Regions from separate parts of the Colwellia sp. 20A7 genome, predicted to be linked through region 2. Evidence: riboswitches for the same ligand, from Rfam matches in the RefSeq annotation. Region 2 holds a riboswitch; the other holds the start of a gene.

Region 1 (7,672 bases), 1.1 Mb from region 2:
AGACGAGCAAACTCTTGTTCATCTTCACGTTTTACAGCAGCTTGCACTGGTGTTTTTAATGAATTTTCAATTAAATTAACTAAATCTGTAATAGGAAAATCGTTGATCTCACTATTAAGTTTTACTTTCACTTGTGCAACAGAGCGTTGAGAGTGCGGTGTAGCAACAATACCTTCGGTTGTACCTAGCCATTCATGAATTGAATCTAAATCAACGTTTGTATCGTTGAATTTATCCTGAAATGCTTTTTGAATTAGCTGTCTTGCTAAAGCTGCAGAGCAAGGACAAGTAGACGAGTAAGGTACATCAATAGACATTTCTATATCAAGCTTACCTTGATTAAAATGACCTACTAAGGTGGTAGGATAAGCCTTCCAACCTTCTTTTCCGCTAATTAAAGATTTTCTACGTAGGTGATAATCAAAATTAAAAGTAACTTTTGCTTGATCACTCAAATCACTATGACTACTAATAAAACCGTCAAGAAGTGTTACTAAACTTTGATAGTTTAGTACGTCGCTGGTTGATAATTCATCGAGAAGTAAATAAAGGCGTGACATATGAATGCCTTTTGCCTGAGCTTCTTTTAAATTAACAAATGCATCAATATGGGCTGAAACCATACGTTCGCTCTGGCCTTTTGAGGCGACCATCATTGGCATTTCAATATTGCTCATTCCAACCCAGTCAAGTGTTCCTTCTGTTTGGGCTGTGGTATGGTTGGCAATATCAGGCATCGTTGTCGGCATTGTGACTCCGCTTTTTTAAGCTATAGCTACTTAACTAAGGCTGCGTGATGATAGCTAAATAACCGCGCAACAAGTAAATTCAAGGCCGCACATTCTATCTTATTTTTTATAGCCATACTACTTCAAAATTAATCAAATATTAGCTTACGATTAATTGCAGTAAACTAACATTTGATTAATTAATACCAATCTCACTAGCTATGTGATCATTTCTACGTATTAAATTGTTCACTTAATTAATGAAAATGGTATTATTAATTCGCGCAATATAAATAAGGTAGTAGACAATTTATGAATGAAAGTAATGAGTTAATACAATTGGATAAAGAGCTTCTGAATGACTATGTACAACGTTTAGGTCATGGTGTAGTAAAACAAATGTTTGAGCTTTATATTCAACAAGTGGCTTTATATCTTAATGATATAGAAAGCTCATTGTTGTTTGATAACTCACAATTATGGCAAGAACATTGCCATAAAATGAAAGGTGCAGCAGGTAGTGTTGGCTTAAAATCATTGCATTCACGTTTAAAAGAAATGGAAAAAACAACAACAAATGCAAGTGACAAAGCTCATCAATTAGCTGAGCTTAAAATCCACAATAAACAAGCGATAGCGGCTTTTGATGATTGGTTAGCTGGCTTATAGCTTATTAATTGTTAACTTTTATATTAAGGCAGGTAAGGTTATTTTGCGTTTCCTACAAAACGATATCCCTCTCCGTGTATTGTATTTATTAATTCGAGGGTATTATTATTTGATTCGAAATGTTTACGTAATCGTCTAATGGTTACATCAACAGTTCTGTCATTATCTCGTAAATCACGGCCAGTCATTTCTTTAATTAACTCTTGTCTAGAAACTATATTACCTTGATTTTTTATTAATAAACGTAATGCTCTATATTCACCGCGAGGGATAGGAATAACATCGCCTGTAGGGCTTGTCATTTCTCGTGAGTTTCCGTTTAATTTCCACTCATTAAAAGTGACAATAGGCTGTTCTAACTCTATTTCGTTTTTATTATTACCAATACGATTAAGAATATTTCGAGCTCTAATGGTTAATTCTCTAGGATTGAATGGTTTCGTTAGGTAATCATCAGCACCTATTTCTAGTCCTAACACTTTATCAATATCACTATCACGACCTGTTAGAAAAATTAATCCTAAGTTTTTATTACTCGCTAATTGTCTGCCCAGTAATAAACCATTTTTTCCTGGCAGATTAATATCCATGATAACTAGATTTATGTCATTCTGACTAAGCATGGTGGTCATAGTTTCTTCGTTAAACGCTTCAAAGACTTTATAGCCTTCAGCCTCAAACAAATTGCGCAAATTGAAACGTGTAACGTCTTCATCTTCTACTATGAGTATTTGATAGTTTTCCATGTCAATTCCGTTAATTTAATAGAGATGTTTAAGCAAATTTTTAATATAAGTATACAATTTTATATCTATTGTGTTTTTATAGTGAAAGTATGGTTAACATTTTGTAAACCATGTTAACTAAGTCTAAATTAAATAACAATTATATTGCAAATTATTACTCTTATTTATTGCTCTGACGAGAGTAAAGCAGGAAAAGTAATATTAAATTTAGTGCCTTCACCTATTTCGCTTTCAAAATCGATATGCCCATTTAACGCTTGAGTCACAATATTAAATACTAAGTGAAGCCCTAAACCGCTAGCACCACTGCCACGTTTAGTTGTGGTAAAAGGAGCAAAAATCTTTGCTTTTACACTTTCATTAATACCAACCCCATTGTCTTTATAGCTGATATGTACTTGATCACTTAGATAGAATACCGATATATTTATTTCACCATCGGGCTTATCTTCAAAACCATGAATAATTGAATTTAAAATAAGGTTAACTAATATTTGGTTAATTTGTCCGGCTTTACTTTCAACAATAAGGTTTTCAGGACAGTTAATAATAAGGTTGATGTGCTGTTCATGTAGCCTCATTTTTAAGGTGATGAATACTTCATCAAGTAAAACTCTAAAATTGAAAATATTTGTCTCAGTGCTAGATTGATCAACCGCTACTTTTTTGAAGCTAGATATGAGTTTTGCTGCACGGTCTAGGTTTCGGTAAATCATTTCTATATTTTCTTCGCCTTGCGTTAGAAACTTTTTCAGCTGACTTGATTTTAAGCTTTTATCTTCAAAAGCTCTTTTTATTTCCATCAGACGGTCATTCATTAATGTTGAAGCCGTAATACCTAAACCAATCGGGGTATTTATTTCGTGGGCAATACCTGCAACCATATCTCCTAGAGAAGCCATTTTCTCAGTTTCGACTAACTGTCCTTGAAATTGATGTAATTTTTCTAGGGTTGAAAGTAATTCCTGATTAGACTCTTTCAAAGCATTCGTTCTAGCCTGTACTTTTTCTGCCAAAATATTATTTTGTAATAACGCTTGTTGGTGTGTGTCATCTTTTTTAGTAATGTGTTTTGACGTTCTATTTAATAAAACATTAATATTTTGGGCTAAGATATCAAACTCAATAAATGGGAGAGATTCAATTCTTTCATCATAGTTTTTACTGTGTGATATTTCTTGTAGTGATTCAACTAAGGTTGTAATCAATTGATTAATTTTAGTTTTAATGTAAGAGGCTAATATTAAAAAGAGGGTTAAACCAAATAAGAAAAATAGAATAGCAGTGAAGGTTAACTCTCTAATAAAATCATGAATATTTTTTTTACTTGCTTGAATGTATAAATAGCCAACAATGTTTTTGTTTTGTTCTATTTCTACAACTAACTCTAAATTATTCTCTTGATTTTTAAGCGTTAACAACTCATTTAATTGATTGATCTTACTTGGAATAGCTGGATGGTAGATGCTTTTATTAAATCCAGTAAAGTAAGTTGTTTCAGTACTCCCTTTTTTATAAATATGAATATAATTAATGTAGTCAGCTGTTACGAGTTTCTTTAGGTTAGCGTTTGCTTTCTTTTCTGCACCTTTGGTATTGTCCACTAAATAGGTAACATTTGCCTGAGCTAAAGATTTGGCCCAAGCACGCGTATATTTTTCTAACTTTAATTCTTCTTGAGTTTCTACAATATAAATAATACTGGTTAGAATAACGATCAACACGAAAGAAGCGACGCCCAAAATACTGGCGAATATAAATTTTCGATTAGATATTAATTTGTTTTTTGTTTTCATGGCATAACAATCGCTGAAAAAAATATATTTATCAAGTCGGGTTGGCCATTAATTATTTTTTGCAGTGGTAAATGTTAAATCCCTGCTTACTGATTAATCGCTTTGTTGTACCAATATGCTCATGCATTATTGGTAAGTACTGTAAAAAACTATTAGCAACTATGGTGATGTCTCCACGGGGAATAATGTGAGACTTAATTCCCCTTAAAAAATCTTCACTCGCTTGATAGCTGGTTTTTGTTCCTTGATGAAAGGGAGGATTTGAGACTATATGTTGATACTTTCCTGCTACGTTAGATAAACTATTTGAAGCAAAAACATTACCCGACAAATTATTTAACGCCAGTGTTCTTTGGGCTGATGTTATTGCTAAGGCGCTTACATCAAGTAAGTCTAATTGGGTAGATTCAAATTTCTTGCCAATGAAACAGCTAATAACTCCGGCACCACAACCAAAATCTAACACCTTTCCTTGCATAGACTGAGGCAAGTTATCTAATAATAATGCGGTGCCGACATCAAGTTTTTTCTGACTAAAAACACCCGGTAATGAAGCGATAGTAAGCGATATATTGTTAATATTAATTTGATAGGTTTTAAACCAGTCTTCGATATTGAAATTCTTATTTAGATTTTCAGCGTTAACTATACCGGCAAAAATTAAACAATGACGCGCAGCATCAACTTTTTGACAACCCTGTAGAAAATTCTCAGTCAATTTGGGGCTAGACTGTATGCCACCTTTTTTCTCTCCCACTAAAATAACTTTAGCATTGTCGCTTAAATAAGGTGCAATCATCGCAAAAGTAAAGGCAAGTTCATCTTTACTTTTAGGAAAGTTAATAATGACTAAATCGTGTTCTAGTGCCGTTTTATATTCACTATTAAAACTGGTGTTAATCTGGCTATTATATTTATTCTTTATTGCTTCATAATCAAAAAAATTAGTATTGTGACAACTTATTTTTGCATTCGGATTGTCGAGTAAATAGTTTTCAATAAAGCCATCTGCCATTAAGTTAATAAATAAAGGTGTTTTAGCTGATAACAGTTCACTATTGCGTACTAGTATTTGGCTGATGTTTGAAGTTGACATAAAGATAATTAACAGTGAATAAGATAGAAGATAGTATTCTACTGTATTCGATGTTTTTTCTATAGTCTGAATATTTCGATATTGACAGAAAAGCGATAACAATGTTTAAATAGCGCCGTCCCTAATTCTGACTTTTGATTTTATATCAGAAGTTCACCTCTAAATTATTGATATTTTAGCTAAACCATCACGGTATATGTCAGCAGCGTTTATATTTTATAAATGATGACGACGATTGGTGATGGCAATACAGGCAAAGTATTAAGAATGATGAGGTAAGGGGCCAGAAGAGGAGCGTTAACCAGGTAGTTATTATTGCAATGTCATTTGCACAGAGATCAAAATCTGATAATAGTAATGAGGGGGATTAGCGCCGAGATAAGTATTTGTTTGATAAAACACTTATCGGTTGTTTACCTTAGTTTATTGCCAAGGTTTAAGGGCTGAATCCCGACAACTGTCACTGATATTGACCTACCTTAATATAGGGTAGGTTATAATTGAGTGGAGAGCTTCTGGTCTTTGCATAAAAGCCAATAATATCCTTAATATGAAGGTTGTTATACTCAGCTCTTTTTTGTGAATACCTTAAAGCTCTCCGAACTAATTTGTATTGCGCCTAGGCCAATACAAAAATTATGAGTTCGAGAGCAATGAATACACAATTACCTACAAATATAAATTCCCAGTCTATTGGTACCACAAGCGTTGATGCTTGTTCTTTATGGACAGCTTTAGTGACGCCATTCTTAGAAAACAATCAAATTGACTTTACTAGCCTAGAAAAAATCGCGATAGCACAAGCTGACGCAGGTAACGGCATATTGTTACTTGGTAGCACAGGTGAAGGTTTAGCGTTAACCCGCGATGAGCAGATGAGTATTGTTGAGTTTGTTTGTAATCTACAGCTTAATACACCGTTAATGGTTGCTGTTGGCGGCTCTAATTTACCAGAACAAATCAACTGGGTTAAATACTGCAACACGTTACCTATTGATAGCTTTTTGCTTGGAACCCCACTTTATGCCAAGCCTGGTGTAGTTGGTCAAACTCAATGGTTTAAAGCGCTACTAGATACCGCAAATTTTCCCTGTATGTTATATAACGTGCCTTCTCGTAGTGGCGTGGAAATTCCCGTTGAAACCTTACAAAATTTGCAAAATCATCCAAATTTCTGGGCAATGAAAGAGGCGAGTGGCGATTTAAATAAATTTCTTAATTACCGTGAACAATGCCCAGAAGTAGCACTTTACAGTGGTGAAGATGCCATGTTGCCGTATCTAGTACCAGCAGGTGCTAAAGGTTTAGTCTCGGTCTGCGCTAATGCATGGCCTCAAGCAACACAAACGTATGTTCAACTATGTTTAGTTGGGCAAACCAACACTATGTTTCCATTATGGAACAGGGCTGTAGCAGCACTATTTTGTGTTGCCAATCCAATCCCAGTCAAAATGTTAATGCAGCAGCAACAAAATATTAAAACACCGATATTGCGAGCGCCATTAACACACCTTGAATTAACCGATAATACAGAGTTATTGGCATTTGATGAAAAAATTAACCAATGGTTAGTGCAAGCTAATCAATCTTCTTTTATAAATACACATGAAAATAGGAATATCGCATGAATTGGCAAGATGTAATAGCACAATTAGAAACTGGTGCACTACGCGCAGCAACTCAAGATGAAAACGGTAATTGGCATGCCAATGTTGAAGTAAAACAAGGTATTTTAGCTGCATTTAAAGCGGGTGAAAACATTGCTTTTGGTGATAACTATTTAGGCTTTGTTGATAAACATAATTTACCTGCTCGTCAGTTTACACCTGAGGATGGTGTTCGTTTAGTACCGGGTGGTTCATCTGTACGTGCTGGTGCTCATGTTGCTAAAGGCGTAATTATTATGCCACCAGCTTATATCAATGTTGGTGCATTTGTTGATACGGGTACTATGGTTGATAGCCATGCTCTAATTGGCTCATGTGCTCAAATTGGTAAAAATGTTCATGTTTCAGCTGCGGTTCAAATTGGTGGTGTATTAGAGCCAATCGGTGCTAGCCCAGTAATTATTGAAGATAATGCTTTCTTGAGTGCCGGTGTTGTTATTGTTGAAGGTATTGTAGTGAAAAAAGGCGCTGTACTAGCACCAGGTGTTTCATTATCTAAATCAGTACCAGTATATGATTGTGTTAATGAAGTGATGCGTGAAAAAGGCGCTGAAATTCCAGAAAATGCTATTGTTGTTCCGGGCACTCGCCCTGTAAAAGGAGATTGGGCGCAAGCACAAGGCTTGAACATGGCATGTGCTTTGATCGTTAAGTATCGTGATGAACAAAGTGATGCGGCATTAGAGTTAGAATCTATCCTTCGTTAATTGTTCAACTTGTTGCTGTATAGCTCAAGTTAAGCGTTAAAGTACTTATAAGTTCTTGGGAAAACATTTGAATTTTCAAAGAATGGGCTAAACGCTTAAGGATAAAAAGCACGGAATATTGATGATGATCAATTCCGTGTTTTTGCTTTTAACTTGAAATATACAGCTTAAAGCTAGATTATTAATAATAATGAATTGAAACTTACATTGTAATAAATGAATTGAAATATTATGACTAAACCCACTTGGTTCGACACCAATAT
Region 2 (7,672 bases):
ATAAAAAGCATCAACACAATAGACCAAAAAAAAGACTTTGTTTCTTCCCAAGCTTCGTTTATTTCATCCATTGGGTTCGCGGTAATAACAATGGCTTTGATAGAGCCATCCGCAATTTTAATATCATAATTATGAATAAAAAAATCGACCATAACAGACTTAACAAACCAACGAGGTGTCGACTTTTCCTCACTATTTAAATCATCATCTAGATTGGTAGCATTTGTGCTTGTTAATTGATTTTCATTCTTTTTAATAGATATATTTAAATGTCTTACTGGTTGCATTGTGGCAACCTTGTCTAACCATGCGTCTTTCTCTTCACTAGTAGAAGAGGTCTGGTTAAGGCCAAATTCAATCATTTGTACCGCTAAATTAATCGAAGAATTTACCTCTCGCTCTACTGAACTTCTTGCCTGCCAAACAGCAATAATTGCACTGAAAATTAAAATCAACAATACTGACGCAATTATTCTCACATTGATCAGGGCACGTATACTCATTTGTAGAATTCCAATAATGAGGTGAATAAGATAAAAAATGCACGAGTTAATTGAACTATAAGTGCTAAAAATATCAAAAATTTAAGAGACAACACCCCTAAAATTTTTTTCTTAAGTTTGTTCTATATAATCAATCATACGCATCATATTTAATATAGGCACTGTACGTTCGAATTATATTTCTCATACTTTTGCACTACACTCGAAATGACAATATCAGTGATGAGAATATAATCGGTGAGATGATTAATTAGGTAATTAGGTAATTAGGTAATTAGGTAATTAGGTAATTAGGTATTAAGATAATAACAAGGAGATATAAACAGGATATACCAATTATTAAGATGAAGGAGTCGTAATTAAAGAAAGCAATAATTGATAGTTTACTGCTTTAGATGGTGCTAAGGGGCTTTTGGAATGATTTATTACCAAGTAAAAGCGACTCTCCTACTTGGTAAGATAATAACGAGAAAAAGCTAACACTAATAAAGCGTAAGGTAATTAAACGAATAACTCTCTATGTAGCTTCTCAACAACACTATTCGCATCTTGCTCATTCACTAAAAAGCATAAGTTATTAGCACTAGCACCATGACAAATTAAACGAACACTGGTGTCATTAATCGTTTGAAAAATACGCTGTCCTATTCCTTTTGCGCAATCCAAACCATTACCAATAACAGCAACTAATGAAAGGCCGTGTTCAACAGTTACTTCACAAAGTTGCTCTAATTCTTCTACTACAGCTGATGTTATTAACGCTTGCGTAGAGCCACTTGGGTTATCAAACGTTAAGGCAACACTAATCTCACTAGTGGTGATCAAGTCGACACTCAATTCGTGTTTAGCCAAAATACCAAATACTTGTGCTAAAAAACCACTCGCGTGTAACATAGCCGGGCTTTTAACCGTGACTAATGTTTGTTCTCGTCTTAAGGCGATTGACCGATAGGTAGGATTAGAAGCAACCGATTTTTTGATTTGTGTTCCACCTTTTTCTGGCTCTTTACTTGATCCAACAAAAACAGGGATATTCTGACGCATTGCTGGAATTAAGGTAGCTGGATGTAATATTTTAGCGCCAAAAGTTGCCATTTCTGCTGCTTCGCCAAAGCTAATTTCTTTAATTGCACGCGCCTGATCGGTTATACGAGGATCGGTGGTAAAGATCCCAACAACATCAGTCCATACGGATAAATTACCCGCATGAAGTGCTTCAGCCAATAAAGCCGCACTATAATCAGAGCCACCACGACCTAAGGTTGTTGTTTCACCTAAACCATCTTGACCAATAAAGCCTTGTGTTACTAACACTTGTTGAGCCAATTTAGGCGCTAAAATCTCGGTACATGCTAAGCTTAATTGCTCTATATCTACTACGGCTTTACCGTATAAACTATTAGTTTTCATTACCTGCTGTACATTAAAGTAAGCACCGTTTACATCAATAGACTGTAATACTTGCGCAAATATACGTGAGCTTAACTGCTCACCAAATGACAGAATGGCATCACCTTGCTTAACACTATGCTGCTGAGATTGTTTTAACGCATGCGTTGCTAGCTCTTCAAGTAACCCTTTTATTTCAGTATTTAAAGCTTGCTCAACATCTTTTGCCAAATGCTGAGTAATATTTAGCTGAATAGCTTGGATTTTTTCAATAATATCGGCTTGTTCTTCAAGCAATAAATTTGCTTGGCTTAAGCGTACTAAATAGTTGGTAACGCCAGCACTAGCAGATACAACCACTAAGCGATTACTACTGTCATTTTTAATAATGTGAGCGCAACGCAACATAGCAGGAAAGTCAGCAACGCTTGTTCCGCCAAATTTTGCAACGGTGAGGGATAAATTTTCTTTTGATGAACTTGGGTGTACCATGGGTAATCTTCCTAAATACAATAATTTACATTAGCGAATAATAATCACTAATTAAAACAGGAAGAGCATGACTGAACAGTTCGATAGGCTAGCATATTGTAAATAGGCATAGAGCATAGTAACTTTTTCAGCCAGAAGCTCTCCACCTTAGTCTATACAGACACTAAAATCAGGTGACAGTCCTAAGGATTCAGCCTTAGTGACCGAACATAAACAGCCACAGTGTTTATGTTCTCGGCGATAATCTCCTTCAATAACGTATGTTGGAATGTGGTTCCTAATACTTCTCAGTATAACGTTATCTATCTAGTTATCGCTCCTCTTCTGGTGTTGTAAACACCACTTAAATTAAAAGTGTTTCAACAACTGCCCTATTAGACATTAATTAAGTATGAATTGCAATAGACTTTTAGACGGCTATAAATAACAGAGTTTGAGGGTGTAATCATTATATTAAATCGCCATTATGCATAGAGCGTATTTTTAATTAACTAAATAGACCTGAACAATAGATGAACCTTAAGAATCAATTCCACATACAAATAAAATGTAAATACAGCAAAAATTAAGCTCAACAATTGTATTGCATTGTGTGCATAACTTTTCCCTATTTTACAATCACATTTGTTATAGTCTAACTATAAACATGTCTTACTACCTTATGTAGAGCCTAATGGATTTATTTTTACTAAAAAAAGTTATTTCAGCTGCTATTATGCCAATTAATTTAGTGTTAATTTTATTAATATTATCTCTCCTGTATTATCGAAAACGCCCCAAAAGAAGCGTTAAGTGCTTAGTCTCTGCCGGCTTACTATTAGTTTTATCTTCTCTGCCAGTAATTTCAGATCAGTTAATGGTAAATATTGAAAATAATTATGAAAGCTTTACTCACTCGAGTAAACCTGTTGACTATATTATAGTGCTAGGAGGTTGGCATGTTGCTAATGATGCCTTACCCGTAACTAGCCAACTTAATACAAACTCATTAGAAAGATTGGTTGAAGTATTAAGGATTTATCAATTACATCCAGAAGCAACGATTATCACGTCAGGTTATTATATTAAGGATCAGTTATCTCATGCTCAAACAATGAAGCAATCTTTAGTTCTTTTAGGTGTACCTGCCAATAAAATCATGGCAGAAAATTTTCCTAAAGATACTGAAGAAGAAGCGCAATTAATTGGTCCTAGAGTACAAGGACATAATGTTGTATTAGTAACCAATGCAAGTCATATGCTAAGAGCAATGAAATACTTTCAAGCACAAGGAGTGGAGCCAATACCTGCACCAACAGGCTTTATGGTTAAAAATATAAATGGTCCTAAAGGTTGGGGTTACTACGTTCCTAAAAGTAAATCTCTACAGCAAACAACCGCTGCATGGTACGAAAGCTTAGGTCTTTGTGTGCAATGGCTAAAAAGCTTACTTTAAAATCAAATAATAGTGTTAATTGTAGACATAAAAAAACCAGTATCATCTTAGATAATACTGGTTTTAATGCTTTTACTTTGCTTATATTTACTTAGTTACGTTAGCTCACGTAGGCTTAGTTACATATTTTCAATAATACAATCACCAAATTGTGAACAAGTCACTAAGGTTGCATCATCCATTAGGCGTTCAAAATCATACGTTACTGTTTTCGCACCAATAGCGCCAGACATACCTTTTAGTAGTAAATCGGCTGCTTCAACCCACCCCATATGGCGTAGCATCATTTCAGCAGATAAAATTACAGAGCCAGGGTTAACTTTATTTTTACCCGCATATTTAGGCGCAGTACCGTGAGTTGCTTCAAAAATAGCAACTTCATCATTTAAGTTAGCACCCGGAGCAATCCCAATACCACCAACTTGTGCCGCTAAGGCATCAGATAAATAATCACCATTTAAATTTAGTGTTGCAATAACACTGTACTCAGCAGGACGTAACAATACTTGCTGTAACATTGCATCAGCAATTACATCTTTTATAATTATTTCTTTGCCTGTTTTAGGATGCTTAATACGACACCAAGGACCACCGTCTATTAATTCTGCCCCAAACTCTTCGCACGCTAATTCATAACCCCAATCTTTAAATGCACCCTCAGTAAATTTCATAATATTACCTTTATGCACTAAAGTTACTGAGTCTCTATTATGATCGATAGCATATTGGATCGCTTGACGAACTAAACGTTGAGTGCCTTCTTTAGAAACAGGTTTAATACCGATACCACAATTTTCAGTAAAACGAATTTGAGTGACACCCATTTCTTCAGTTAAGAAATTAATCATCTTCTTAGCACTATCACTGCCAGCTTTATATTCAATACCTGCATAAATATCTTCCGTATTTTCACGGAAAATCACCATATCTACTTCAAATGGTTTTTTAACAGGGCTTGGTACACCAGTAAACCATTGCACTGGACGCTGGCATACATATAAATCTAAGATCTGGCGTAAAGCGACATTTAACGAACGCATACCACCACCCACTGGTGTCGTTAACGGTCCTTTAATGCCAACTTTATATTCTTTAAACATTTCTAATGTTTCATCAGGTAACCAAGTTTCGGAATCATATACTTGCGTGGCTTTCTCACCGGCATACACTTCCATCCAGGCTATTTTCTTCTTCGTTCCATAAGCTTTTTTGACAGCAGCATCGACAACTTTAATCATAGGAGGAGTTACATCAATACCAATACCATCACCTTCTATAAAAGGGATTATTGGGTTATTTGGCACTATTAATTTACCGTTAGATACCGTAATTTTATCACCTGAACTGGGGATTGTGATTTTACTTGTCATAAAGCGCTCTCCTAATTGGAAGAATGAACATTAAAAATGTTTGAAAATATTTATATCATGATAGCTACAAAAACTAAACACCATGAAAATTAAGTCTTTTGAAATATCATTTTATTACGTGAGCTAAATTAATTGTAATTAAGCGTTCAACAATGATGATTTAAACTTTCATTGCATCTAAAGTAAAGCAAAAAGCGCCTTTACACTATAACTTCACCTTCAATACCTACTATTTATTTGCTGAATATTATTGTTATAATTGATTTTTATAATAAATATTTACATTACAAAGCTCTAAATATTTGTTCGGTTGTTGCTTTAGCGTCACCAAAAAGCATTTGTGTATTATCTTTAAAAAACAAAGGATTTTGAACACCGGCATAACCTGTATTCATTGAGCGCTTGAAGACGATGACTTCTTTTGCATGCCAAACCTCAAGTACAGGCATACCCGCAATTGGGCTGTTAGGATCATCATTAGCCGCAGGATTCACAGTATCATTAGCACCAATAACCAACACCACATCAGTTTTAGAAAAATCATCATTTATTTCATCCATTCCTAGAACTATATCGTATGGAACTTTAGCTTCGGCGAGTAATACATTCATGTGCCCAGGTAAGCGACCAGCAACAGGGTGAATAGCAAAACGTACATCAATCCCTTTACTTATTAATTGTTGAGTCAGTTCATATACCGGGTATTGTGCTTGAGCAACAGCCATACCGTAACCGGGCGCTATTACTACAGATTTGGCATTTCGTAACAAGTCAGCAACCGCTTCTACTTGTATTTCGCGGTGTTCTCCATAATCTTTATCTTCATCAATCACTACCGTTGTACCAAAACCGCCAGCGATAACACTGATAAATGATCGGTTCATCGCTTTACACATGATATAAGATAAAATAGCACCTGATGATCCAACTAATGCACCAGTGATAATCAACAAATCATTACTTAACATAAAACCTGCTGCGGCGGCTGCCCAACCTGAATATGAATTCAGCATTGATACCACCACAGGCATATCGGCTCCTCCAATAGAAGCAACAAGGTGCCAACCAAACGCTAGAGCAATAACGGTCATTAAAAACAGTGGGAAATTTGATCCTCCATTTTGCACAAAGATAATCATTAAAACAAATGAAACAACGCCAGCAGCAAGGTTCATTTTATGACGATGTGGTAACGCCAAAGCGCTAGAGCTAATAGAGCCACTTAACTTACCAAAAGCAACAATAGAGCCGGTCAAAGTAACCGCGCCAATAAAAATACCTAAGAAAATTTCAGTTAAATAAATATTCATAGCTGTTTGTTGGCTGGCAGTAATAATAACGTGATGACCAGCCTCAAAATAACTATTAAAACCAACCAATACTGCAGCTAAGCCAACGAAACTATGCAATATAGCAACAAGCTCAGGCATTTGTGTCATTTCAACCTTATTAGCTAATTTAAACCCTATGCCTGCTCCAATAACCATGGCAATAACAACAATCCAAATACTAGTCACTGCGGGGTTAAATATTGTCGCCACAAGGGCAATGGCCATACCGATCATGCCATATAAATTACCTTGTTTAGCCGTTTCTTGCTTACTAAGTCCGGCTAAACTAAAAACAAAAAGTAGTGCTGCAACAACATAGGCTGCACTGATAAAGCCATTAGACGCAATTTGAGTAGATTCCATACAGTTCCCCTACTTACTAAACATTTTTAACATACGACTGGTCACTTTAAAGCCACCTACTATATTTATTGTGGCAACCAAAGTAGCTAACGCGGCGAGTATTTGAACGACTATATTCTCAGAGCTTATTTGCAGTAGTGCGCCCACAATAATAATGCCTGAAATGGCATTAGTGACACTCATCAAGGGTGTATGTAAAGAGTGGCTAACATTCCACACAACGTAGTACCCAATAACACAAGCTAATACAAAGACAGTAAAATGAGTGACAAAATCAGCGGGTGCTACATTGGCGACCCAACCAAACAATGCCATACCTACCGCTGTAAAAGCATATCTTTTTACAGGTGATACCGGCTCTTCGACAACGTCAATACTAGGCGTTACCTTTTCTTTTTTATCAGGAGTAGGTGCTGCACTCACTTGAATAGGTGGTGGTGGAAAAGTAATTTCATCCTTATTCACGACCGTCATATTACGGATAACTACATCATCAAAGTCGATGACGAAGATGCCGTCTTTTTCTTTACAAAGTAACTTAGCTAAATTCAATAAATTATTTGAATAAAGTTGTGATGCTTGGTTTGGCAACCGCGAAACCAAATCAGTATAACCAATCACTTTAACATCATGTGCGTTAACCACTTTACCCGCAACAGTACATTCACAATTACCACCACCTGCCGCGGCTAGATCAACAATCACACTACCAGCTTTCATTGATTGAACCATTTTATCTGTAATCAGTTTTGGCGCTGGTTTTCCAGGAATCATTGCAGTAGTAATAAT

Evidence for each region. Region 2 has a riboswitch for lysine ahead of lysC (lysine-sensitive aspartokinase 3). Riboswitches for the same ligand answer to the same signal wherever they lie in the genome.
Region 1: linked by a shared signal. The riboswitch ahead of dapA (4-hydroxy-tetrahydrodipicolinate synthase) and the one ahead of lysC (lysine-sensitive aspartokinase 3) in region 2 are both predicted to bind lysine.

Annotation. Positions count from the first base shown of each region.
Region 1 covers NZ_CP047130.1:3,784,548-3,792,219, reverse strand. Annotated here, with positions in the region: gene folE2 (GTP cyclohydrolase FolE2) at 1-749, opposite strand, end outside; gene GQS55_RS16275 (Hpt domain-containing protein) at 1,041-1,397, shown strand; gene arcA (two-component system response regulator ArcA) at 1,436-2,143, opposite strand; gene GQS55_RS16265 (sensor histidine kinase) at 2,308-3,939, opposite strand; gene GQS55_RS16260 (methyltransferase) at 3,992-5,035, opposite strand; lysine riboswitch at 5,315-5,558, shown strand; gene dapA (4-hydroxy-tetrahydrodipicolinate synthase) at 5,689-6,663, shown strand; gene GQS55_RS16250 (2,3,4,5-tetrahydropyridine-2,6-dicarboxylate N-succinyltransferase) at 6,660-7,409, shown strand; gene GQS55_RS16245 (PLP-dependent decarboxylase) at 7,641-7,672, shown strand, end outside.
Region 2 covers NZ_CP047130.1:2,707,726-2,715,397, forward strand. Annotated here, with positions in the region: gene GQS55_RS11750 (sensor histidine kinase) at 1-503, opposite strand, end outside; gene lysC (lysine-sensitive aspartokinase 3) at 1,005-2,384, opposite strand; lysine riboswitch at 2,512-2,716, opposite strand; gene GQS55_RS11760 (ElyC/SanA/YdcF family protein) at 3,058-3,819, shown strand; gene icd (NADP-dependent isocitrate dehydrogenase) at 3,939-5,189, opposite strand; gene pntB (Re/Si-specific NAD(P)(+) transhydrogenase subunit beta) at 5,474-6,883, opposite strand; gene GQS55_RS11775 (Re/Si-specific NAD(P)(+) transhydrogenase subunit alpha) at 6,893-7,672, opposite strand, start outside.